DNA from 4 places in the Nonomuraea sp. NPDC052129 genome. Region 3 is predicted to be linked to each of the others. Evidence: riboswitches for the same ligand, from Rfam matches in the RefSeq annotation. Region 3 holds a riboswitch; each other region holds the start of a gene.
The links. A riboswitch is a leader RNA that binds a small molecule or an ion and turns the genes downstream of it on or off. The one in region 3 is predicted to bind cobalamin.
Positions count from the first base shown of each region.

Region 1: linked by a shared signal. The riboswitch ahead of AB0L53_RS55455 (CbtB-domain containing protein) and the one ahead of AB0L53_RS24390 (ribonucleoside-diphosphate reductase subunit alpha) in region 3 are both predicted to bind cobalamin.
Region 2: linked by a shared signal. The riboswitch ahead of cobN (cobaltochelatase subunit CobN) and the one ahead of AB0L53_RS24390 (ribonucleoside-diphosphate reductase subunit alpha) in region 3 are both predicted to bind cobalamin.
Region 4: linked by a shared signal. The riboswitch ahead of AB0L53_RS28590 (ABC transporter substrate-binding protein) and the one ahead of AB0L53_RS24390 (ribonucleoside-diphosphate reductase subunit alpha) in region 3 are both predicted to bind cobalamin.

Region 1 covers NZ_JBFAVX010000051.1:18,820-24,721, reverse strand. Annotated here, with positions in the region: gene AB0L53_RS55470 (VWA domain-containing protein) at 1-532, opposite strand, end outside; gene AB0L53_RS55465 (histidine phosphatase family protein) at 552-1,157, opposite strand; gene AB0L53_RS55460 (CbtA family protein) at 1,164-1,901, opposite strand; gene AB0L53_RS55455 (CbtB-domain containing protein) at 1,910-2,098, opposite strand; cobalamin riboswitch at 2,133-2,262, opposite strand; gene AB0L53_RS55450 (M28 family peptidase) at 2,300-3,838, opposite strand; gene AB0L53_RS55445 (phosphoesterase) at 4,036-5,529, opposite strand; gene crcB (fluoride efflux transporter CrcB) at 5,890-5,902, shown strand, end outside.
Region 2 covers NZ_JBFAVX010000051.1:30,080-35,981, forward strand. Annotated here, with positions in the region: gene cobN (cobaltochelatase subunit CobN) at 1-1,811, opposite strand, end outside; cobalamin riboswitch at 1,846-2,034, opposite strand; gene cobG (precorrin-3B synthase) at 2,063-3,376, shown strand; gene AB0L53_RS55495 (precorrin-8X methylmutase) at 3,414-4,034, shown strand; gene AB0L53_RS55500 (precorrin-2 C(20)-methyltransferase) at 4,040-5,521, shown strand; gene AB0L53_RS55505 (cobalt-precorrin-6A reductase) at 5,512-5,902, opposite strand, start outside.
Region 3 covers NZ_JBFAVX010000011.1:39,579-45,480, forward strand. Annotated here, with positions in the region: gene AB0L53_RS24380 (mechanosensitive ion channel domain-containing protein) at 1-203, opposite strand, end outside; gene AB0L53_RS24385 (ribonucleotide-diphosphate reductase subunit beta) at 216-1,211, opposite strand; gene AB0L53_RS24390 (ribonucleoside-diphosphate reductase subunit alpha) at 1,252-3,489, opposite strand; cobalamin riboswitch at 3,616-3,810, opposite strand; gene AB0L53_RS24395 (tripartite tricarboxylate transporter substrate-binding protein) at 3,815-4,780, opposite strand; gene AB0L53_RS24400 (SAM-dependent methyltransferase) at 4,886-5,689, opposite strand; gene glmS (glutamine--fructose-6-phosphate transaminase (isomerizing)) at 5,727-5,902, opposite strand, start outside.
Region 4 covers NZ_JBFAVX010000014.1:41,562-47,463, reverse strand. Annotated here, with positions in the region: gene AB0L53_RS28600 (SDR family oxidoreductase) at 1-735, shown strand, start outside; gene AB0L53_RS28595 (Gfo/Idh/MocA family oxidoreductase) at 990-1,853, shown strand; cobalamin riboswitch at 1,861-1,981, shown strand; gene AB0L53_RS28590 (ABC transporter substrate-binding protein) at 2,054-3,022, shown strand; gene AB0L53_RS28585 (iron ABC transporter permease) at 3,034-4,032, shown strand; gene AB0L53_RS28580 (ABC transporter ATP-binding protein) at 4,029-4,883, shown strand; gene AB0L53_RS28575 (adenosylcobinamide amidohydrolase) at 4,933-5,583, shown strand; gene AB0L53_RS28570 (hydantoinase B/oxoprolinase family protein) at 5,701-5,902, opposite strand, start outside.

The DNA.
Region 1 (5,902 bases), on a different contig from region 3:
CCAGCAGGAACCGGGCCGGATGCCGGACCGAGACCGACTCCCGTTCCACGTAGCAGGTCCCCAGGGCCGCCGCGTCCAGCAGCAGGTCGACCAGGTGGTCGTGCAGCAGGTTCACCTCGTCCACGTACAGGACGCCGCGGTGCGCGGCCGCCAGCAGGCCCGGCTCGAACGCCTTCACCCCCTCCGTCAGCGCCCGCTCCACGTCGAGTGAGCCGGCCAGGCGGTCCTCCGACGCGCCGACCGGTAGCTCCACCAACGCGGCCGGACGGTGAAGCCCTTGGGCGTCCGGCTCGTGCGGGCCGTCCGGGCACTCGGCGTCGGGCGTGGCCGGATCGCAGGCGAACCGGCAGCCGGGCACCACGTTCACCGGGGGCAGCTGGGCGGCCAGCGCGCGCACGATGGTGGACTTGGCGGTGCCCTTCTCACCCCGTACCAGCACACCGCCCACCCGTGGCGAGACGGCGTTGAGCACCAGCGCCAGCTTCAGGTCGTCGAGCCCGACGACGGCGCTGAACGGATACGAGACGATCAAGACAGGACCTTCCGTACGTTCAAGAAAGGATCTTCCGGTTGACGTGGGCGACCCGCCAGCCGCCTCGCGTGACGGTCAGTTCGGTGATGGACAGCGGCGCGAGATCGAACCGGGCGGCGCGGAGCGGGTCCAGCCCCAGCGCATGGCCGAGGGCCGCCCGGATGGCGCCCGCGTCGCAGACGGCGACCGCCTCGGGCTCCCCGCGTACCGAGTCGAGCCAGTCGGCGACCCGCGCCGCCAGCACGGTCAGGCTCTCCCCGCCGTGCGGCGCCGCGTCCGGATCCGCCAGCCAGCTCGCCAGCGCGTCCGGCTCCTCCCGCGCGACCCGTCCGTACGGCAGGCCGCGCCACCGGCCGTGATCGGCCTCCGCGAGCGCGGTGACCACGCACGCTTCCCGGCCGAGCGCGGCGGCGGTCTGCCGCGCCGCGACACTGGGAGCGACCCACGCCGAGCCGCCCCCGGCCACCACAGAGCCGGCCACCACTGAGCTGGCCACCGCTGAGCGAGCCACCGCTGAGGCCAGGCCGTGTGCTCTGGCCAGGCTCGCCGCGTCGGCGTCCTCATCGGCCCCGGGAAAGCAGGCGGTCCGCATTCCCGGCGTGCTGGCGTGCCGGACGAACAGCACGCCGGCTCAGCCCGGCGAGACGGCGGTCGCGGGTACGGCCGCCCGCCGCGCCGCCCTGTCGCTCACCCACCCGAACAGCACACCGAAGGCCGTCCAGAAAACGAGCTGCGTCCCTAACGACACGAGCCTGAACTGCCACAGCAACGTGGCAGGAAAGCCCTCGGGCACCTCGTCCACGGTCGGCAGCAGCAGCCACGCGGCGACCACCGGGACCAGGTACGCGACCCCGGCCGCGACCCACCGCGCCCATGGCCCGGCGGTCACCCGGCGCGCGGTCGCCACCGCGATCGCGATCGCGGCCAGGCCGACAAGGATCATCACGACATAGAGGGCGGTCCGGCTGTTGATCGTTTCCGGGTCTCCGACAGCCGGCGGATTAGCCGGATATTTCACGAACGGTACGAGGATCACCGCCCCGAACGCCGACCCGGCGGCGGCGAGCGCCAGCCCGCCCTCCGACCGTGGACCGACCCGGCCCCGCAGACCCGCGTACACCAGGGCGAAGACCCCTCCCACGGCCAGCCCGTACAGGCCGGTGGCGAGGAAGAGCCCGGCCTTCTGGCCCGGCCTGCTGACCAGCTCCTCCTCGCCGTGGTCATGGCCAGGTTCCTGCGCGGCGTGCGCCTGTTCCAGTGCGATCGCACTGTCCACCTGCGGTTCCCCGAAGGCGAAGGCGAAGCCGCCCGCGATCAATCCGGCCAGCAGGCCCAGAAGCAGGCCCCTGACCAGCAGGGTGCGTACCATGCTGGGGTCTAGTGGCAGGGCACGCCGAGCAGGTGACGCCCGTCGTGCATGAGTTCGTGCAGGTACGCCCCCGTCTGCGAGATGGCGCCGTTGTCCATCAGCACCAGGTAGGCGACCAGCAGCAGTACCGGTACGGCCAGCAACCACAGCCGCAGACGGGGGAACGGAATGACGGTAGGAGCGGACAGACCACTCATCAGTGCCTCCTCAGGGATGACGCGTCCCAACAAATGAGGTCACGGAGGCCCAAGCGACCTGGCTCCCGGGATCTACGTCCCGGATACAGTGGCGCGTCCGCACCGGCATCTCACCGGATTTCCCTTGGACAACCGTGAAATCTACCGGAACGTATCCCTTCCTCCTGTTTCCGTCAACCTGTTTCCGTCAACCTGTTCACGTCAACCTGTTCGCGTCAACACATCGAGGAAGTCAGACGTTGGTGGTGTGAAGCGCGCACGGCTGATGGCGGGTGCCACTCGCGGCGGGATGGAGCGGAGGTTGAAGGCGTATCGGGCGACGGAGTCGGCGATGGCGTCCGCGTCCACGTCCAGCGCCGTGGCGTTGATGTTGGCGATGGTGTCGCACGCCTGGTGGTAGCAGGCGTCGTAGGCGACCCCGGCCGTCCCGCCGAACAGCGCCGCCTCCGCGGCCGTCTTGATCCCCTCGGCGCCGGTGAAGATGCCGCCGGCCGGGATCCCGACCGCGATGAACGGCCCGTAGTCCGAGCGCCCGTCGAAGTCCGTGCCCACCGTGGGCAGGCCACGGGAGCCGTAGAACGCCGCCAGCTGCTTCTCGATCTCGGCCGAACCGGGCGGACCGGCGGGGGAGCCGACGTTGTCGGAGTTGTCCCCGTCGTACAGCTTGTAGGCGTAGTTCGGCGTGGCCACCATGTCGAAGTTCAGATACACCCGGACGCGGTCCCGCTGCGCCTGCGACAACGACCCGACGTACTGATCGGAACCGAGCAGCCCGATCTCCTCGGCGGCCCAGAAGGCGAAGCGGACCTTGTTCTTGACCGGGTAGAGCGCCATCTCCTCGGCGACCTCCAGGATCGCCGCGCTGCCCGAGCCGTTGTCGTTGATGCCGGGCCCCGCCGTCACGCTGTCGAGGTGCGCGCCCACCATGACGACGTCGCGCGGGTCGCCGAAGCGGGTCTCGGCGATCACGTTGTCCGTGCTGCCGAGCACGAGGTTGGCGTCGACCTTGAGGTGTACGGTCGCGCCCGGCGTGCTCGCGAGTTCGTTGCCCACGGCGAAGTCGGCGAACACCATGGGGATCCCGCCCCGCCACTCGCCGATGTCCAGCGGGAACGCGTCGGTACGACCCGGCTGGCCCTCGTTGAAAATGATGAGCCCGGTCGCGCCCGCCGCAGCCGCGTTCTGCACCTTCGTGACGAACGGGCAGGTGCCGCGCTGGACGAGCGCGATACGGCCGGCCACGAACCCGGCGAAGTCCGCCGCTTCGCAGCCGCTGGTCGAGGTCGGCGTCGGGGTGGGTGGCAGCGTGAGGTCCACGCCCTGGACCTGCGCGGTAACCTCGCCCGAGGGGGAGGGCTGGAAGGTGAAGAAGTCCTCGTTCGGTACGTACGTCTTCGCGCTCGGCGCGGTGAGCGCCAGCGTCGGCGGGCTGTTCTCGGCCCAGCTCTTGACGTAGTTGATCGGTTGCAGCGTGACCTTGTAACCGGCCTTGCGCAGCTTGTCCGCCACGTAGTCGCGGGAGGCGTCGTAGCCGCCGGTGCCGGTCGCGCGGATGCCGCCGTGGGCGGTGGCGATGTCCTGCAGGGCCTGCAGGTGCTTGGCGACGTTCGTCCCCTTGACCTGCTTGACCAGCAGCTTGGCGAAGACGTCGTCCAGGCCGCCGGCGTTGGCGGGCACGGCCATGGCGATGGCGATGGTCAAGGAGAGCGCGGTGACCAGGATGGTGATGACTCTGCGCATTCGGATTCCCCCTGTGGGACAGGAACGGGAAGGCAGACGATCCCCGAGTCTCGCCGAACGCGAACGTAACCCGGCCCCGTACCGTTGAAAAGACCCCCAGTTGAAAGACCCCCGGCGCCACGCTTGGTGCGAAGAGAGGGCGGCCCCGCGTGGTACTCGGGACCGCCCCAGATCAGCGGGCTGGCGGGGCTAGCGGGTCAGCGGACGCGGATGAAAACGGGGTTGGAGTAGAACCACAGGTCCTGCCACGGGCTCTCCTTGCCGTCGGCCGCCGGCTCCATCTCGTCGGTGCTGGTGCCGCGTACTCGCAGGTAGCTGTCGGTCTGCACGTCGCGCAGCGTGTGCCGGATGACATAGTCCCGGCCCTGCCGGCGCCAGTCGCCCGGGCCGAAGCGCGCCACGACCTTGGTGGTGGGGTTGGTGTCGGCGTCCAGGTTGGCGCTCACGCCGCTCACCTGTCCGGTGATGAGGTCGACGCGCCGCACTTCCGGGCGGTCGCCGTTGCCGTTCTTGCCCTCCAGCGGCCGGAACCGGATCTCGACCTCGACGTCGGTGCGGTTGCGCCGGTTGACCACCAGCGTCTCGCCCACGGTGGCCTGGCGGCCCTGGTTGCCGGCGGTGACGTCGAGAGCGGTGATCAGGTCCCCGGTGGCGACGAAGATGCGGCCGTTGCGCAGGGCGTCCATGATGTCGCCGTAGTCCTGGCGGGCCATCACGTACGTCTTGCTGTACTCGCCCGGCCAGAAGTCCGAACCGCCGCGGGTCCAGTGCACGTGCGAGTCGGAGGTGGCCGTGATCCACCAGTGCCGGCCCTCGCCCAGCAGGGAGTCCCACAGGCCGCCGACCCGCGCGGTCATCTGGTCGAAGCCGCCGTAGGTGGGGTGGTTGCCGTACCCGCCGCGGGCGCCGCCGTTCAGCGGGCCGGCCTGGTGGCCAGGGGCGCCCTCGAATCCCACGTACACGTCGGGGGCGGTGTTGTTGCCGTTGCGGAACTCGCGCGGAGTGTCCTGCCCCCACACGCCGAGCCCGGTCGCCGACCGCGCCGCGTGGTGTGCGATCACCAGCGGCTTCTGCCGCATGTCGCGGGCGGCCTTGAGGAACTCCACCATCTTGGCCTCGGTGTCGCGGCCGGCGTCGGCCGGGAAGGCGTCGTGCTTGGCGAAGCGACTCTCCAGCTCGAACAGCTGCTGCGCCTCGTCGGCGTGGTGCGGGATCATCAATGTGTGGTGGTCCAGCGCCGGCGCGTCGAACTCCATGCCCCAGAACTGCAGGACCTCGGGTACGAGCACGCGCGAGCGCAGCAGGTCGGGGTAAGCCTGCTCCAGGTTCACCTTGGAATGCGTCGGGCCGCCGTGGTCGGTGCACATCGCCCAGGTCAACCCGAAATACTTGGCCATGATCGCGTTGGTGACGATCGGGTAGACAGCGTCGGCGCCCTTGTGGAAGGTCGGCGGGTTGGTCTTGGTGTCGAACTCACCGCTGTACTCGGAGTGCACATGATGATCGCCCGCCCGCCACATCCGGCCGTTGGCGGCGCCGTTGCCGAAGGAGCGCTCGTCGTCGGCCTGCGCGGCGGTGCCGCCCACCAGGGGTGCCGCGGCGGCCAGCGTCGCCCCGACACCGGCGTACTTGACCAGCCGCCGCCGGGAAAGCCCGGCCGACTCGGCCTGTTCGTCCTTGTTGTTCCTCACGATGAAGCCTTTCGCGGTGCAGGTAGGGTGCCGACCCGCAAGCCTCGAAGAGCCGGCTGAACGCCATGTGAACGCCGCTCGGGACGAGCAAGAACACTGCGTTGATCCCATCCGGAACCCGCCCGAACCCGGGGCCGCTGGTGCGAGGACGGCCGTTGTCGACGCTGAAAGGGGCAGGCCCGAGAGGTCGCCGCCAGGTCCTGTTCGGGCCGATCGGTATAGTTGAGGGAACCTCCTTGGAGGAGGTCGCGGTGGTGGGGCCCACCGCCTCGCCGCCGATCCGGTGGCGGGTAACCGTGGCACCCAGCCGCCAACGGTCCCTACCAGAGGTTGTTTTGTGCTGCTGGTAGGAGGATCTTCATGTCCCGTCCCG
Region 2 (5,902 bases), on a different contig from region 3:
TTGGCCGGGTCCATGGCGGCGATGGTGGCGTGCTCGTCCAGGAGCTGTTCCAGCCGGGCGATGTCGCCGTACGTCTCCGCCCGCGCCATCGGCGGCACCATGTGGTCCACCAGCACCGCGTGCGCCCGCCGCTTGGCCTGGGTGCCCTCGCCCGGGTCGTTCACCAGGAACGGGTAGATCAGCGGCAGGTCGCCGATGGCCGCGTCGGTCCCGCACGAGGCGGACATGCCCGCCGACTTGCCCGGCAGCCATTCCAGGTTGCCGTGCTTGCCCACGTGCACCATCGCGTGCGCGCCGAACTCGGCCGACAGCCAGCGGTAGGCGGCCAGGTAGTGGTGGCTGGGCGGCAGGTCGGGGTCGTGGTAGATGGCGATCGGGTTGTCGCCGAAGCCGCGCGGCGGCTGGACCATGACCACCACGTTCCCGGCGCGCAGCGCCGCCAGGACGATGTCGCCGTCATGGACGAACAGCTCGCCGGGCGGGGCTCCCCAGTGCCGCTCGATCCCGGTGCGCAGGCCGTCGGGGAGCGTGCGGTACCAGCGTTCGTAGGAGGCGGCGGAGATGCGTACCGGATTGCCCGCCAGGTGCTCCTCGGTCAGCCAGTCCTGGTCCTGGCCGCCCGCGGCGATGAGCGCGTGGATGAGCGCGTCGCCGTCCTGCTCGGCCACGCCGGGGAAGCCCTCGCCCAGGTCGTAGCCCGCTTCGGCGAGCCGGGCCAGCAGCCGTACGGTGCTGGCGGGGGTGTCCAGGCCGACGGCGTTGCCGACGCGCGAGTGCTTGGTCGGGTACGCCGACAGCATCACCACCAGCCGCCGACCGCCGGGTGGGGTGTGGCGCAGCAGCCCGTGGCGTACGGCGATGCCCGCCACCCGCGCGGCCCGCTCGGGGTCGGCGACGTAGACGGTCAGCCCGTCCGGATCGATCTCCTTGAAGGAGAACGGCACGGTGATGATCCGCCCGTCGAACTCGGGGATGGCCACCTGCGAGGCGGCGTCCAGCGGCGACAGGCCGTCGTCGTTGTCCTCCCACGCCTGCCTGGAGGTGGTCAGGCACAAGCCCTGCAGGATCGGCACGTCGAGCGCGGCCAGCGCGCCCACGTCCCACGCCTCGTCGTCCCCGCCCGCGCCCGCTGTCGCGGGACGCGAGCCGCCCGCCGCCAGCACGGTCACCACCAGCGCGTCGGCGGCCCGCAGGGTGTCCAGCAGCTCGGGTTCAGCGGTGCGCAACGAGGAGCAGAACACCGGCAGCGCCCGCCCGCCCGCGTCCTCGACGGCGGCGCAGAGCGTCTCGACGAAGGCCGTGTTGCCCGCCATGTGGTGCGCCCGGTAGTAGAGCACCCCGATCACGGGCCCCTCGTGTGACCGTGCCTCGCGCTCCAGCCGCCCCCAGGACGGGGTGGGCTCCGGCGGCGCGAACCCGCGCCCGGTCAGCAGGACGGTGTCGGACAGGAAGGCGTGCAGCTCGGTCAGGTTGGCGGGCCCGCCGTGCGCCAGGTACGCGTGCGCGTCGGCGCAGACGCCGCCGCGCACCGTGGACAGCTCCATCAGCTCCGCGTCCGGCGCCTGCTCGCCGCCCAGCACCACGACCGGACGGGGCCCGGCCAGCAGCGCGTCGAGCCCCTCCTGCCAGGCGCGGCGACCGCCGAGCAGCCGTACGACGACCAGGTCGGCTCCCTCCAGCAGGCCAGGCAGATCTTCGGGGGCGAGCCGGGCGGGGTTGCCCAGGCGGTAGGCGGCGCCACAGGCACGCGCGCTCAGCAGGTCGGTGTCGGAGGTGGAGAGCAGCAGGACGGTACGGCTGTCGCCAGGCACGGCGCGATCCTCCCTCGGGGTCCTCGCCCCGGTCGTGGGTGTCGCGACGGCAGGAGTCTCCTGGCTCCCGGATCAGCGCTCACCCCGGCCTTCCCACCCGTTGCCGGGCAGTGGCCTGCGGTGGGGTTCGCTCCCCGGTCACAGTGGCGGGACCGCGCCGGATTCGCACCGGCTTCCTCCCTTTGCCATCGCCTACCCAGGAGCCTACGGCAGGAGCAACCTCCACCAGAAGTGGCGTTACCATCCTCATCGTGTCCATAGCCGACTTTTCCGGACGGGTCCGGCCCGACGCCTGTCCGGGAGCGCTCCAGGTGCACGACGCCGCCGACGGCCCGCTGGCCCGGGTCCGCCTGCCCGGCGGCGCGATCTCCGGCGGGCAGCTCCGCGAGCTGGCGGCCTGCGCGGCGGAGCTGGGCTCCGGGGTGGTCGAGCTCACGTCGCGGGCGAACGTACAGGTGCGCGGCCTGCGCGCGCCGGCCGCCTTCGCCGAACGGATCGCCGCCACCGGGCTGCTGCCCTCGGCCGCGCACGAACGGGTACGCAACATCGTCGCCTCGCCGCTCGGCGGCCGTGGTCCCTCGGGTTTGGTGGACACGCAACCCCTGGTAGAGGCCCTGGACCTGGCTCTATGTGCACGTGCCCGGCTGGCCGGGCTGCCAGGACGCTTCCTGTTCGCGCTGGACGACGGCACGGGTGACATGCGGCAGCTGGCCGCTGATGTCACTCTCGTGCCGTCGGCCGCGGGCGGTGACGCCTGCGCGACACTGCCCCACAGCGCGGTGGCGGGCGGTGACGCCTCGGCGACACTGCTGCTGGCGGGCGTGGACACCGGGCTTGTCGTGCCCCGTGACGCGGCGGTCGGGCAGATGATCGCCGCCGCCGAAGCGTTCCTCGACGAGCGGGAGCGCGGGCTTTCCGATCGTGACCGGGGCGCGTGGCGGATCGCGGAGTTAGCGGACGGTCCTGCCCGGATCGCCACCGACCTCGGCGTGGCCGACGTGCCTGCCCAGGTCGCGGCCCACCTGGGCTCGGCGGACAGTCCCGCCCACGCGGGCGTGGCGGATGACCGAGCGACGACCGCACCGGATGACTCCCCTGCCTGCTCGGCCCACCGCCCCGGACCTGTCGATCAGCGGGACGGCCGCGTGGCGCTGGAGGCCGTGGTGCCGCTCGGTCGGCTGTCCGCCGCTCAGGTACGCGCTGTCGCCGACACCGCCGACGACGGTGGGGCGGTTCCGGTGCGGCTGACGCCGTGGCGGACGGTCGTCCTGCTGGACCTGTCCCCCGCCGCGGCCGAGCGGGCAGTGCGGCAGCTGTCCGCGGCAGGGCTGGTGACCGATCCGGTCTCTCCCTGGGTCGGTGTGAGCGCCTGCACCGGACGTCCCGGCTGCGCCAAATCACTCGCGGACGTGCAGGAGGACGTACGGCGGTGGGTGGCGACCCTGGACGCGCCCGCTGCGACGCCGGTGCACTGGGCCGGTTGCGAGCGGCGCTGCGGGCTGCCCCGCGGCCGGGTGGTCCAGATGGTGGCCACCGCCGACGGATACGAGGAACGGCTGCCGTAATAGCGGCTGGCTTCGACCGATACGAGGAAAGGCAGCAGTGACCGACTACCTGCGCGACGGGGCCGAGATCTACCGGCGTTCGTTCGCGACCATCCGTGCCGAAGCCGATCTCACCGGGATGCCCCCGGATGTGGCCCAGGTGGCGGTGCGGATGATCCACGCGTGTGGCATGACCGACCTCGTCGCCGACCTGGACTGGTCGCCTTCGGTGGTCGTCCGGGCCCGCGAGGCGCTGCGGCGCGGCGCGCCCGTGCTGTGCGACGCGCAGATGGTCGCCTCCGGCGTCACCAGGCGCAGGCTGCCCACCGACAACGACGTGGTGTGCACTCTGGGCGAGCCAGGCGTGCCGGAGCTGGCCGAACGCCTCGGCACCACACGCAGCGCCGCCGCCCTGGAGCTGTGGCGCGACCGGCTGGACGGCGCCGTGGTGGCGATCGGCAACGCCCCGACCGCCCTGTTCCGGCTGCTCGAACTGGTCGCCGAGGGGGCCGGCAGGCCGGCGGCGGTGCTCGGCGTGCCGGTCGGCTTCATCGGCGCGGCCGAGTCCAAGCGAGCCCTGGCCGACAGCGACCTGGAATACCTGGTGGTGCACGGACGCCGCGGCGGCAGTGCGATGACGGCGGCGGCGGTCAACGCCATCGCGAACGAGACGGAGTGACGGCGATGACGGGACGGCTGTACGGGGTCGGACTGGGCCCGGGAGACCCGGAGCTGGTCACGGTCAAGACGGCCCGGCTGATCGGCGAGGCGGACGTGATCGCCTACCACGCCGCCAGGCATGGCCGCAGCATCGCCCGCTCGATCGCCCTGCCTTACCTGCGGGAGGGGCAGATCGAGGAGCTGCTGCTGTACCCGCTGACCACGGAGACCACCGACCACCCCGGCGGCTACCAGGGCGCGCTGGACGACTTCTACGCCGACTGCGCCGAACGGCTGGCCGCCCACCTGGACGCGGGCCGGACCGTGGTCGTGCTGAGCGAGGGCGACCCGCTGTTCTACGGCTCCTACATGCACATGCACAAGCGGCTGGCCCACCGCTATCCGACCGAGGTGGTGCCGGGCGTGACCTCGGTCAGCGCCGCCTCCGCCGTCCTGGGGCGGCCGCTGGTGGAGCGGGACGAAGTGCTGACCGTACTGCCCGGCACGCTGCCCGCCGAAGTGCTGGCCGAGCGGCTGCGCGGCACCGACTCGGCGGCGGTGCTGAAGCTGGGCAGGACGTTCGAGAAGGTCCGCGACGCCCTGGCCGAGGCCGGGCGGCTGGACGACGCCTGGTACGTCGAGCGCGCCACCATGGGCGCCGAACGCGTCGCGCCGCTCAAGGACGTGGACGCCGACGGCGTTCCGTACTTCTCGCTGGCCCTGCTCGCCAGCCCGGCCGAGCGCACCTTCGTCCCCGAGCCCTCGTCGACCGAGGGGCGCGGCGAGGTGACCGTCGTCGGCCTCGGCCCGGCCGGGCGGCCGTGGCTCACGCCGGAGGCGCAGGATGCCCTCGCCGCGGCCACCGACCTGGTCGGCTACGGCCCGTACGTGGACCGGGTGGCGCCCAACCCGCGCCAGCGCCGCCACCGTACCGACAACCGGGTGGAGGCCGAACGCGCCAGGCACGCGCTGGAGCTGGCCGCGGCGGGCGCGCGGGTGGCCGTGGTGTCTTCCGGCGATCCCGGGGTGTTCGCCATGGCGAGCGCGGTGCTGGAGGAGGCGGCGGCCGGGTTCCCCGACGTGCCGGTGCGGATCGTGCCCGGTCTGACGGCCGCGCAGGCGGTGGCCAGCAGGGCGGGCGCGCCGCTCGGCCACGACTACTGCGTACTGTCGCTGTCGGACCTGCTCAAACCGTGGGACGTGGTGGCCGACCGGCTGACCGCGGCGGCCAAGGCCGACCTGGTGCTGGCGCTGTACAACCCGGCCTCGCGCAGCCGTACCTGGCAACTCGCCGCCGCGCGTGACCTGCTGCTGGAGCATCGCGACGCGGCCACTCCCGTGGTGATCGGCCGTGACGTCGGCGGCGCGCAGGAGAGCGTCACCGTCACCACGCTCGGCGAGCTCGACCCGGCCCAGGTGGACATGCGCTGCCTGCTGATCGTCGGCTCCTCGACGACCCAGGTCACCGCTCGCGGCGTCGTCTACACCCCCCGCCGCTACCCCTGAGCCCAGAGCGCCGCCGCGTTCACGGTCTCCACCAGGCGGACACCCGTCGGCAGCGGCGGCCGGTCCACCATGATCACCGGTAGCCCCAGCTCGCGGGCCGCGACGAGCTTGGCGGCCGTGAGCTGGCCGCCGCTGTCCTTGGTGACCAGCACGTCCAGACGGTGCTCGCGGATGAGGGCCAGCTCGCCCTCGACCGTGTAGGGCCCGCGGTCGAGCAGTACGTGTACGTGAGGCGGGACCGGCGGTTCGGGCGGATCGACGGACCTGGCCAGCAGCCACACCCCGGCCAGCCCACTGAAGACGGGCAGACTCCGGCGCCCGGTAGTGAGGAACACCCGCACCGGCCCGGTCGGCTGGGCAGTGCCCTCGGCCGGCTCGGCC
Region 3 (5,902 bases):
ATCCCCGGCGAGAACACCAGGTTGGTCGCCACCACGACCCCCACCGAGAACGCCGCCCAGGTGCAGTGCTCCACCAGGTGCCGGGCGAGCGCCCATTTGCGGCCCGCCCTGACCAGCAGCCTCCTGACCACCTCCACCACGAGAATGGCGCCCGCCACCGAGATGGCGAGAATGAGCCAGTCGGTCGGCGACTGCACGTTCATGCCCCCTATGTCTTAAAAGGTCTCGTCAAATGTCACATTGCCCTCAACAGCCACTTGGTATGCGGAGACACGCCGTTCGAAGAAGTTGGCCAGCTCCTGGACGTCCTGCAGCTCCATGAACCCGAACGGATTGGCCGTGCCGTATCTCTGCGGCAGCCCGAGCCGAGCCAGCCGCTGGTCGGCGACATATTGAAGGTAGTCACGCATCTGCTCGACGCTCATGCCGGGCATGCCGTCGCCGCACAGATCGCGGGCGAAGGCCAACTCGGCGGCGACGGCCTCCTCGATCATGCGGGTGACCTGCTCCCCCAGCTTGTCGTCGAACAGCTCGGGCTCCTCGGCCCGCACGGTGTCGACGACGCTGAAGGCGAACTCCATGTGCATGGACTCGTCACGGAACACCCAGTTGGTGCCGGTGGCCAGCCCGCCGAGCAGGCCCCGAGACCGGAACCAGTATACGTAGGCGAACGCTCCGTAGAAGAACAGCCCTTCGATGCAGGCGGCGAAGCAGATCAGGTTGAGCAGGAACTGCCGCCGCTCGTCCGCGCTCTCCAGCTGCCGTAGGCCGTTGATCGAGTCGATCCACCGGAAGCAGAACTCCGCCTTGTCCCTGATGGACGGAATGTGCTCGACGGCGGCGAACGCCTTGACCCGTTCCTCCAGGTCAGGCAGGTACGTGTCGAGCAGCGTCAGGTAGAACTGCACGTGCACGGCCTCCTCGAACAGCTGCCTGCTGAGGTACAGCCGCGCTTCGGGGGCGTTGACGTGCTGATAGAGGTTGAGCACGAGGTTGTTGGCCACGATGGAGTCGCCGGTGGCGAAGAAGGCGACCAGCCGGTTGATCAGGTGGCGCTCCTGCGGCGTCATTCTGGCCAGGTCGGCGAGGTCGGAGTGCAGGTCCACCTCCTCGACGGTCCAGGTGTTGCGGATCGCGGCGCGATAGCGCTCGTAGAAGTCCGGGTAGCGCATGGGGCGCAGGGTCAGGTCCATGCCGGGGTCGAGCAGCATTGGGGGTCTCCGTTCGAGGGGGCTACTTTCGGGTGGACTACTACTGGCAGGCTTCGCAGGTTTCCGGGTTCTCCAAGGAGCAGGCGACGGCGTCGAGCGCGATCGTCGTCTGCGCGATCGTCGTCTGGGCGATCCGGGTGGCCGGGCGCGAGCGCAGGTAGTAGGTGGTCTTCAGGCCCTGCTTCCAGGCATAGGCGTACATCGACGACAGCTTGCCGATCGTCGGGCTGGCCATGAACAGGTTGAGCGACTGCGACTGGTCGATGTACGGCTGACGGGCCGCGGCCAGGTCGATGAGCGCCTTCTGCGGCAGCTCCCAGGCCGTCCGGTACAAGGTCTTGAGGTCATCGGGGATGCCCGCGATGTCCTGGACCGAGCCGTCCGCCCGCTTGAGGTCGTCGCGCATCCGCTGCGTCCACAGCCCGCGGGCCTGCAGGTCGGCCACCAGGTAGCGGTTGACCTGGAGGAACTCCCCCGACAGTGTCTCGCGCTTGAACACGTTGGACACCTGCGGCTCGATGCACTCGTAGCACCCGGCGATGGAGGCGATGGTCGCGGTCGGGGCGATGGCGACCATCAGCGAGTTGCGCAGCCCGGTCTCGGCGATCTTCGCGCGCAGCTCGTCCCAGCGTGGCGACACGGCGGCGGCGTAGTGGTCGGGGTGCAGGACGCCGCCCGCCGCCCTGGTCTCCTCGTACGACGGATGCCGGCCGCGCTCGACGGCCAGGTCGGCGGAGGTGTCGTAGGCCGCCAGGGCGATCTCCTCGGCGACGCGCGTCGACAGGCCCAGCGCCTCGGGCGAGTCGAACGGCAGCCGGAGCGCGAAGAAGACGTCGGCCAGGCCCATCACGCCGAGCCCGATCGGCCGCCAGCGCTTGTTGGCCGCCTCGGCCTCAGTGGTCGGGTAGAAGCCCAGGTCGATGGTCCGGTCCAGGAAACGTACCGCCGTACGGACGGTCGTGCGCAGCCGGGCCCAGTCGACGCCCTCGCCGGTCAGGTGGGCGGCGAGGTTGATCGAGCCGAGGTTGCACACCGCCGTCTCGCCGTCGCTGGTGACCTCGAGGATCTCGGTGCACAGGTTGGACAGGTGGATGACGTTCTCGGGCCGGGCCGTCTGGTTGGAGGTGCGGTTGGCGGCGTCCTTGAACGTCATCCAGCCGTTGCCGGTCTGGGCGAGGGTGCGCATCATCCGGCCGTAGAGGGTCCGGGCGGGCAGTTGCCGGGTGTAGCGGCCGTCGGCCTCGTAGGCGCGGTAGGCGCGGGTGAACGCCTCGCCGTACAGGTCGGTGAGGTCGGGGACCTCCTTGGGGTCGAACAGCGACCAGACCTCGTCGGCCTCCACCCGCCGCATGAACTCGTCCGGCACCCAGTTGGCCAGGTTGAGGTTGTGCGTACGCCGGGCGTCCTCGCCCGTGTTGTCGCGCAGCTCCAGGAACTCCTCGACGTCGGCGTGCCAGGTCTCCAGGTAGACACAGGCCGCGCCCTTGCGGCGCCCGCCCTGGTTGACGGCGGCGACGGAGGAGTCGAGCGTACGCAGCCAGGGCACGATGCCGTTGGAGTGCCCGTTGGTGCCCTTGATGAGGGATCCGCGCGAGCGCACCCGGGTCCACGCGATGCCGATGCCCCCGGCGTACTTCGACAGCCTGGCCACCTGCCCATAGCGGTCGTAGATCGACTCCAGCTCGTCGCGCGGCGAGTCGAGCAGGAAGCACGACGACAGCTGCGGCCGGCGCGAACCGGAGTTGAACAGTGTCGGCGAGCTTGGCAGGTACGACAGCGTGGACATGAGGCCGTACAGCTCGGCGGCCTCGGCGACCGTCTCCGACAACCCGCAGGCCACGCGGAGCAGGAAGTGCTGCGGCCGTTCGAGCACGGTCCGCGACTGCGGGTGCCGCAGCAGGTAGCGGTCGTAGACCGTACGCAACCCGAAATACTCGAAGCGGTCGTCCGCGTCGCCGGAGACGAGCGCGTCGAGCTCGGCGGCGTGCGCGCCGACGAAGGCGGCGAGCGAGTCCTGGATCAGCCCGGCGGCGTGGGTGGCGGCGATGGACTCGGAGAAGGTCCGCACGCCGTGCCCGGCCGCCTCGTCGGCGATCTCCTCGGCCAGGAGCCGGGCGGCGATCCGGGAATTGGCCGGATCGGTGATCACCCGGGCGGCGGCCTCCTCGATCGCCAGCCGCCGATCGACGGTTTTGGCGGTGGCCGACTGCCGATCGACCGTCGCCGGCTGCCGGCCGACGGTGGCCGGCTGGTGATCGGCCTCAATGATCTGCGTCACGTGCTCTCTCCTCGCGAGCTCATCCCCGTGAGGGCGCGTGAGAGCACGGCGGCCCTGGACTCCCCGGCCGCCGACGCCCCCGGCCCTCCCTCGAGGCCATGGACACTTCGATGGGCGGAGCCGGCTGGCTCCCCCAACGTCACCGGCAGGTCTTCGGGCTCGCGGGCATGGTCGATAGTTCCTACTGGCCGTCGCTTCCCGGAAATGTCCAGTGCTCGTGACGGCGGTCGTTCCCGCTCACCGCTGCGGGGCAGCCCCGGAATCGCACCGGGTTCCCTTTTGCTCCGCCCCGAGGGGCGAACCAGCGACGAGCAGAATCCTACATCTAGTGGCCCTGGGCGCAACTACCCCAGCATGTTGTGTCAGCGGTGTCGAGCATGCCTAGATCGCGGAGCACGGCCCTGGTCCTGCCGATCTCCGAGGCCAGCCACTGTTCGAAGTCGTCGCCGCTGAGCGGGATCGAGGTCCATCCCTCCGCCCGGCAGGCCGCCCGCCAGGAGGCGGACTCCGTGATCTCGTCACAGAGCCGGATGGCGACGGCCTTGCCGTCCTCGGACATCCCCTCGGGCCCCACGGCCGCGCACCAGTCGGCGAAGTCGACCCGCACGCCGCACTCCAGCAGGCTCGGCGCCTCGACGCCGTCCACCCGGCGCGCGCTGGAGACGGCCAGCACCCTGACCTGGCCCTTGCCGATGGCGCGGCGCCAGTCCGCGAGCGTGCCGGTCGCCGCGGCGGCCTTGCCACCGAGGAGCGCGGCCGTGGCCTCCTCGCTGCCGGGAAAGCCGGTGTAGTCGACCTGCCGGGTGTCGGCGCCGAGGCCCTTGGCGATCAGCCCGAACAGCAGGTGGTCGGGCTCGCCCTGCGGTCCGCCCGTCAGCGGCGTGCGGTCGGGGTGGGCGACCAGCTGCGCGCCGAACTGGTCGAAGGTGGCGAACTTGGAGTGAGCGGGCACCACCACCACCTCGATCTGGCCGGTGAGCCGGGCCAGCGGCGTGGCGGTGTCGAGCAGCGACAGCCCGTTGTTGAGCTCGGTCGCGGCCAGCGCGGGCAGCCCGGTGACGGTGATCCGGGTGACGGGCGGCGTGCCGGAAATCGGGAAACCGGCGTCGCGGGCGGTTTTGACGAGCGCCTTGGCGACGCGGGCCCAGCGTCCGGCGCCGGGGACGATCGCGAACCGGCCCGAGAGGCCGGCCGCGTTGACGGCACGTCCGCCGAGGCTCCCCTCCGTGCCACATCCTGTCGCGCAGGCCGCCACCGCCAGGCCGAGCGCGAAGAACCCCCGTCGGCGCATGGCGTCCTCCCCTCGCACCCCATAACTACCCCAGGTCACTGACACTTAACGCACTGTTACACATCTGGGTTGTCATTATCAGGGATCACGAAAAGTCGGGAAGAACTATGAAGTTTTCTCGCCCACACCGACGAGCAGGTACGACGGCAGCGAGGGCTCGCTGACCAGCCTGGGCCGGTCAGGACGCCAGTCAGGGGCGTGCACCAGGCCCGGCTCGACCAGCTCGAAGTCCCCGAAGAACGCCCGAATCTCCCTCGGCGTCCGGTCGGTGCCGGCCCCGGCCGAGGTGGGCCGGTGGAGCGGCGTGGCGCCCTCCTCGAACCGTCCCCGCGAGGTCGCGTGGGTGAGCACCAGGTAACTGCCGGGCGCCACCGCCTCGCGCAGCCTGGTCACCATCTTGCCCGGGTCGCGGGCGTCCGGGATGAAGTGCAGGATCGAGACCAGCAGCACGCCCACCGGCTCGTTCATGTCCAGGAAGCGGGACGCCTGCGCCAGCACCTCGTCGGGGTCGAGCAGATCGGCCTGGACGAAGACGGCCCGGCCCGCCTCCTCCAGCAGCGCCCTGGCGTGGGTGGCGACGACCGGGTCGCGATCGACGTAGACGACTTTCGCCTCCGGCGCCACCTCGTGCACGTTGCCCTGGGTCGGCAACCCGCTGCCCAGATCGAGGAACTGGCGGACGCCCGCGTCCGCCAGGTGGCGGACCGCGCGCTGGAGGAAGGCCCGGTTGGCACGCGCCAGCAGGACGGCTTGCGGGATCAGCGCCGCAAGCCGGTCGATCGCCTCGCGGTCGACGGCGTAGTTGTCTGTGCCGCCGAGCATGTAATCGTACATTCGTGCGAGATTTGGCGTTTGGCCATGAAACTCGGGCACAGTTTCGATCTTAAGTCCTGCCGGTCCACTTATCACGGGCTATGTGCCTATTGTGGCCGCCGGGTCGTAGCAGTTACTCGACTGTGACGCTCTTAGCCAAATTGCGTGGCTTATCCACATCGCGCTCGAGCGCCACGGCGGCGTGGTAGGCCAGCAGCTGCAGCGGGATCGTGAGCAGGATCGGGTCCAGCTCGATCTCGTTCTTCGGCACCACGATGACGTCGTCGGCCAGCTTGGCATCGGGTTCGC
Region 4 (5,902 bases), on a different contig from region 3:
TCGCGCCTGGCCGCCGAGGGCGCCTGCGTGGGCGTCCTGGACGTGCGCGCGGCGGGCGCCAAGTCGGTCGCCACCGCCATCCGCGCCAGGGGCGGCACGGCCGCAGCGCTCGTCTGTGACGTGTCGGACGAGAAGCAGGTGGCCGAGGCGATCGGCGACCTGGTCACCTCGTTCGGCCGCCTGGACGTCGTCCACTCCAATGCGGCCGCGCTCGACCCCGGTACCTACGGCCGTGATCGCGACCTTGAGGACCTCGATGTCGCCGTCTGGGACCGCACGATGGCGGTGAACCTGCGTGGCTGCCTGCTCATGGTCAAGCACGCGGCCCCTGTGATGGCCGACGGCGGCGCGTTCGTCGTCACTTCGTCGGTCTCTGGCCTGCTGGGCGACGTCGCGCACGTCGCGTACGGCACCTCGAAGGCGGCGCTGACCGGTTTCGTGCGCTACGTGGCCACCAAGTACGGCTCGCGCGGCATCCGCTGCAACGCCGTCGCGCCCGCGCTGGTCCTGACCGATGCGGCCGCGCAGGCCCTCGGCCGGGAGCGGCTGGCCGACAAGGCGGCCGAACGGCTGCTGCCCTGGGCCTGCACCCCGGACGACGTGGCCGACCTCGTCGCCTTCCTCGCCTCGGGTGAGTCGCGATGCATCACGGGACAGACCATCGTCATTGACTCCGGCACGGTGGCCCACCGCCCTGAACACGCCCTGCGCCAATGGCGCGACGCGGCGGGGTGACCATCGGGATTCCCCGGCGTGGTTCGTCACACGACTGTCTCGATCCCTGTGACGGTCTGTCGTGGCTGGGGTCCTTGGGAGAAATACCCCCTCCGGGGACGAGGAAGAATTGGAGGGCGCCGGGGTGCGGAGGAAGTCGGTCTGTCGTGGCAGGAGCCCCCTGGAGGGGACACCCTGCGGGGGAGTGGAAGACCGGATACCCGCAGAACATTCCTAGGAACCGCATTAGGGTTATGGCGGATCAAGGGGGATGAATGGAACCGGTGTCGGTCGGGTTGGTCGGGGCGGGGCCGTGGGCGGAGCGCGCGCATGCGCCCATGCTGGTCAACAGCCCGCATCTCCGGTTCGCCGGCGTGTGGGCCCGGCGCCCGGAGGCTGCCGCTCGGCTGGGGGCGCCGGTGTTCGAGCGGGTCGAGGAGTTGTTCGAGGCGTGCGAGGCCGTGGCGTTCTGCGTGCCGCCGGGCGTACAGGCCGAATTGGGGGTGCGCGCGGCGAAGGCCGGGAAGGCGCTGTTGCTGGAGAAGCCGCTCGCCGACTCGCTGGAGAACGCGCGGCGGCTCGCCGACGCCGTGCGTGAGGCCGGTGTGCCCTCCCAGATGGTGCTCAGCATGCGTTATATGAAGCAGGTCAGGGAGTTCCTGGCGCGCTGCGCGGAAATCGAGGCATTCGGCGGTCACGCCGCGAACATCTCCAATGTCCTGCTGGGCGGCCACCTCTTCGGCACCCCGTGGCGGCTCGAGCGCGGGGCGCTCCTGGACGTCGGGCCGCACGTGGTCGACCTGCTCGACGCCGCGCTCGGCCGGGTGACCGGCGTGCGCGCGCACGGCAACCCGCTCGGCTGGACCGGACTGCTGCTCGATCACGAGGGCGGCGCGGCCAGCGAGGCGTCGCTGTGCATGGCCGCCGCCGGCGACCTGCCGCCCGCCAGCGTCGCGGTGTACGGCAGGACGGGCAGCGTGACGCTGCTGCCCAGTGATGACGACGATCCGTTCGAGACCATCGCCGAGGAGTTCGCGCGGACCGTACGCCAGGGCGGTGGCCACCCGCTGGACGCGGCCCACGGGCTCAGGTTGCAAGAGATCATCGCTGAGGCGGAAGCCCAATTGGGCACCCCTTGACTTAACGCCCATCTGGCGCATTGATAGCGTCTGTCCGACGCGCAGAGTTGCAGCGAAGTCCGGTGCGAGTCCGGCGCTGTCCCGCAACTGTCATAGCCAGGTCGCCTGCCTCCGCGCTGACGTCATCAACCCTCGTGGAAAAGGGTGATCCGTCGCTCTCAAGCGGGTCTCTCGGTTCCGACAGTGTGAAAGGACTTCTCGTGAGGCCCGTACGCACGGCCTTCGCGGGCGCGCTGCTGGGAACGCTTGTTCTGGCCGGATGTGGTCAGACCAGCACTACCACCACCCCGTCACCCGCGAGCCCCACCGGCTCCACCGGTACGACCGGCTCGACCAGCTCCGCCGCCTTCCCCGTGACGGTCGAGGCGGGCAACGGCAAGGTCAGCATCGCCAAAAAGCCGGAGCGAATCGTCTCGCTCTCCGCCAGCCACACCGAGACGCTCTTCGCCATCGGCGCGGGCCCCCAGGTCATCGCGGTGGACGACCAGTCCAACTACCCGGCCGGTGTCCCCAAGACCGACCTGTCCGGCTTCAAGCCGAACGTCGAGGCCATCGTCTCCCAGAAGCCCGACCTGGTGATCGTCTCCAACGACATCGACGGCATCGTCGCCAAGCTGGGCAAGGTGAACGTACCGGTCCTCCTGGAGCCCGCCGCCACCAAGCTCGACGAGGCGTACGACGAGATCACCGACCTCGGCGCCGCCACCGGAAACACCGAAAAGGCCGGACAAGTCGTGACAGGCATGAAGACATCCCTCGACAAGCTCTCGGCGAGCGCCCCCAAGGACAAGAAGCTCACCTACTACCACGAAATCGACCAGACCCCCTACGCGGCGACGTCCAGCACGTTCATCGGGCAGATCTACGCCATGTTCGGCCTCACCAACATCGCCGACAAGGCGCCGGACCCGGCGGGCGGCTACCCCAAGCTGTCGGCGGAGTTCGTCGCCCAGGCCGACCCGGACCTGATCTTCCTGGCGGATGTGAAGTGCTGCCAGCAGAGCAAGGACACGCTGGCCAAGCGCCCCGGCTGGAAGGGACTGTCGGCCGTCAAGGGCGACCAGGTGATCCAGCTCGACGACGACATCGCCTCGCGCTGGGGCCCGCGGGTCGTCGACCTGGCGCAGACCATCAGTGACGCCGTCGGCAAGGCGGCCACCCGCCAGTGAGGTCCAGACCGATGTGGACGGCGGGCGCGCTGGCCGTGCTCGCCGTCTCCATGGTCGCCGGGCTGCTCGGCGGGGCCGCCGACATCTCGCCGTGGCAGGTGGTGCTCCAGGTGCTCGACTGGCTGCCGTACGTACACGTGGACTCGGGGCTGGCACCCGTGGAGCAGGGGCTGCTGTTCGAGCTGCGGCTGCCCAGGGTGCTGGTGGCGGCCGTGGTCGGCGGGCTGCTGGCCATCGCGGGGGCCGGCTACCAGGGGGTGTTCCGCAATCCGCTGGCCGACCCCTACCTGCTGGGCGCCGCGGCCGGAGCCGGGCTGACCACCACTGTGGTCATCGTGCTCGTGCCGACCCCAGCGGTCGGCATCCCGGTGGCCGCCTTCGCGGGTGCGGTCGGCGGGGTGTTTCTCGCGTACGTGCTCGGCAACACCGCCGGGCGCTCGGGCGGCACCGCCACGCTGGTGCTCGCGGGGGTGGCCGTCACCTCGTTCCTGACCGCGATCCAGACGTTCATTCAGCAGTTCAAGGTCGAGCAGTTGCAGCGCATCTACTCCTGGATCCTGGGCGACGTGGGCGGCGGGTGGGACCAGTTCTGGCTGGTCCTGCCGTACGCCGCCGTCTCGGCCGTACTGCTGCTCGCGCATGGGCGGATGCTGGACGTGCTCTCGGTGGGGGACGAGGAAGCCACCAGCCTCGGCGTCCGCGCCGGGCGGGTACGGCTGGCGGTACTGCTCGCCGCCTCCCTGGCCACCGCTGCGGCAGTGGCGGTGAGCGGGCTCATCGGGTTCGTCGGCATCGTCATTCCGCATGTGGTCAGGCGGCTGGCGGGCGGCTCCTACCGGATCGTGCTGCCGCTGTCGCTGATCGGCGGCGCCGCCTTCCTCGTGCTCGCCGACCTGGTCGCGCGCACCGTCATCGCCCCCGCCGAACTGCCCATCGGGGTGGTCACCATGTTCGTCGGCGCGCCGTTCTTCGTGGCGGTCCTGCGCATGACCCGGCAGACCGCCACATGACCGCCGCTACGGGGCCGGCAGACCGCCATGTGACCGCCGCCACGGCCGGGCAGGCCGACACGGCCCGGCCGGCCCGGATGATCGAGACGAGCGCCCTGTCCGTACGGCTCGGCGAGCGCGAGGTGCTCACCGACGTCGACCTCTCGGTACGGCGCGGCGAATGGCTGGCGATCATCGGCCCGAACGGCGCCGGAAAGTCCACCCTGCTCAAAGCCGTCATGGGCGTCGTCGCCCACCGGGGCGACGTCACCGTCGGCGGCCGGGCCGCGAACACGCTCAGGCCCAGGGACCGGGCCAGGCTGGTCGCCTACGCCCCCCAGACGCCCTCGCTGCCCCCCGACATCACCGTGTACGACTACGCCCTGCTCGGCCGCACCCCGTACATTCCTTACCTCGGCAGCGAGAGCCGCCACGACAAGGAGGTCACCAGGTCGGTGCTCGAACGTCTCGACCTCACCGAGTTCGCCGCGCGCCGGCTGGGGGAGCTGTCCGGCGGCGAACGTCAGCGGGTGGTCCTGGCCAGGGCACTGGCCCAGGAGGCGCCCGCGCTCCTGCTCGACGAGCCCACGACCGCGCTCGACCTCGGGCACCAGCAGCAGGTACTGGAGCTGGTCGACCGGCTCAGGCTCGCCGACGAGCTGACCGTGGTGACGACGCTGCACGACCTGACCCTCGCCGGGCAGTACGCCGACCGGCTCCTCCTGCTCGCCGGCGGCCGGGCCGTCGCCGCCGGGCAGCCGGGACAGGTGCTCACGGAGGCGCTGGTCGGCACCCACTTCGACGCCCGGGTGGAGATCGCGCCGGGTCCCGGAGGCCGGCCCGTCGTGCACCTGGTCAGGGGTGGCTCGTGAAAGTGGCGCCGGCCTATCGGGTCGAGGGCGTCGTCCTGAAGGGGGTCTCGTGGAGCTGACGTATCGGGTCGAGGACGGAGCGCGGCTCGGGTCGCTGCTGTGGGAGTTCGGGCCGGGATGGCGGATGATCTCGTCGGCGCTCCTGGGCGGGGGGATCGGGGAGCGTACGTGGGTGCTGAACGCGCAGGTCGTGGCGGGCTACTCGCGGATGGACCCGGTCGAGCACCTGCTCGACCTCGGGCCTGACGGTAGCGGGGTGGGGATGATGACCGCGGCCTCGGTGGAGCGCTACGCGCGGGCGGTGGACGGCGGCGCGGAGGTCGTGGCGACGGTCGGGTTACGTGTCCCCACCTGGGCGGCCGCCCCCGAGGGCGCCACCGACCCCGAGCTGGCCCCGATGCTCAGCACCCTCGCGCCGCCTGTGGGGACGATCAACCTGATGGCCGTGCTGCCGGTCGCGATGACCGACGCCGCCCTGGTCAACGCCGTGATGACGATGACGGAGGCCAAGTCGCAGGCGCTGATCGAAGCGGGTTTCCCGTGCACCGGCACCGCCTCGGACGCCCTGTGCCTGGCCGTACGCGCTGAGGGGCCGCAGGAGCTTTTCGGCGGCCCGCGCTCGACCTGGGGCGCCCGCCTGGCCCGCGCCGTCCACTCCGCCGTCCACCAGGGCGCGGCCTCCTGGCGGCCCCGGAGCTAGGACGATGGGCGTCCCACGACCGTCTCGATCTCCTTTGACGGTCCGTGGTGGCTGAGGTCCTTGTGAAGGGATACCCCCTTTGGGGGCGGGGAAGAGCGGACGTCCGCAGTCGCCGGATCAGCGGGTGAGGCCGTAGTCCTCCTGGGCGCCGCGTTCCGTGACGCGGCCCGCGTCGAGGTCGGCGAGTACCGCTTCGCGGTCCCGCTCGTACGGGGAGCCCATTCCGCCCCCACCCGTCGTCTCCACCACGAACGCCTCACCGGCGGCGAACCGTACGTTGTTCACCTTCGACGCCAGCCGCTCGACCGTCCCGTCCAGG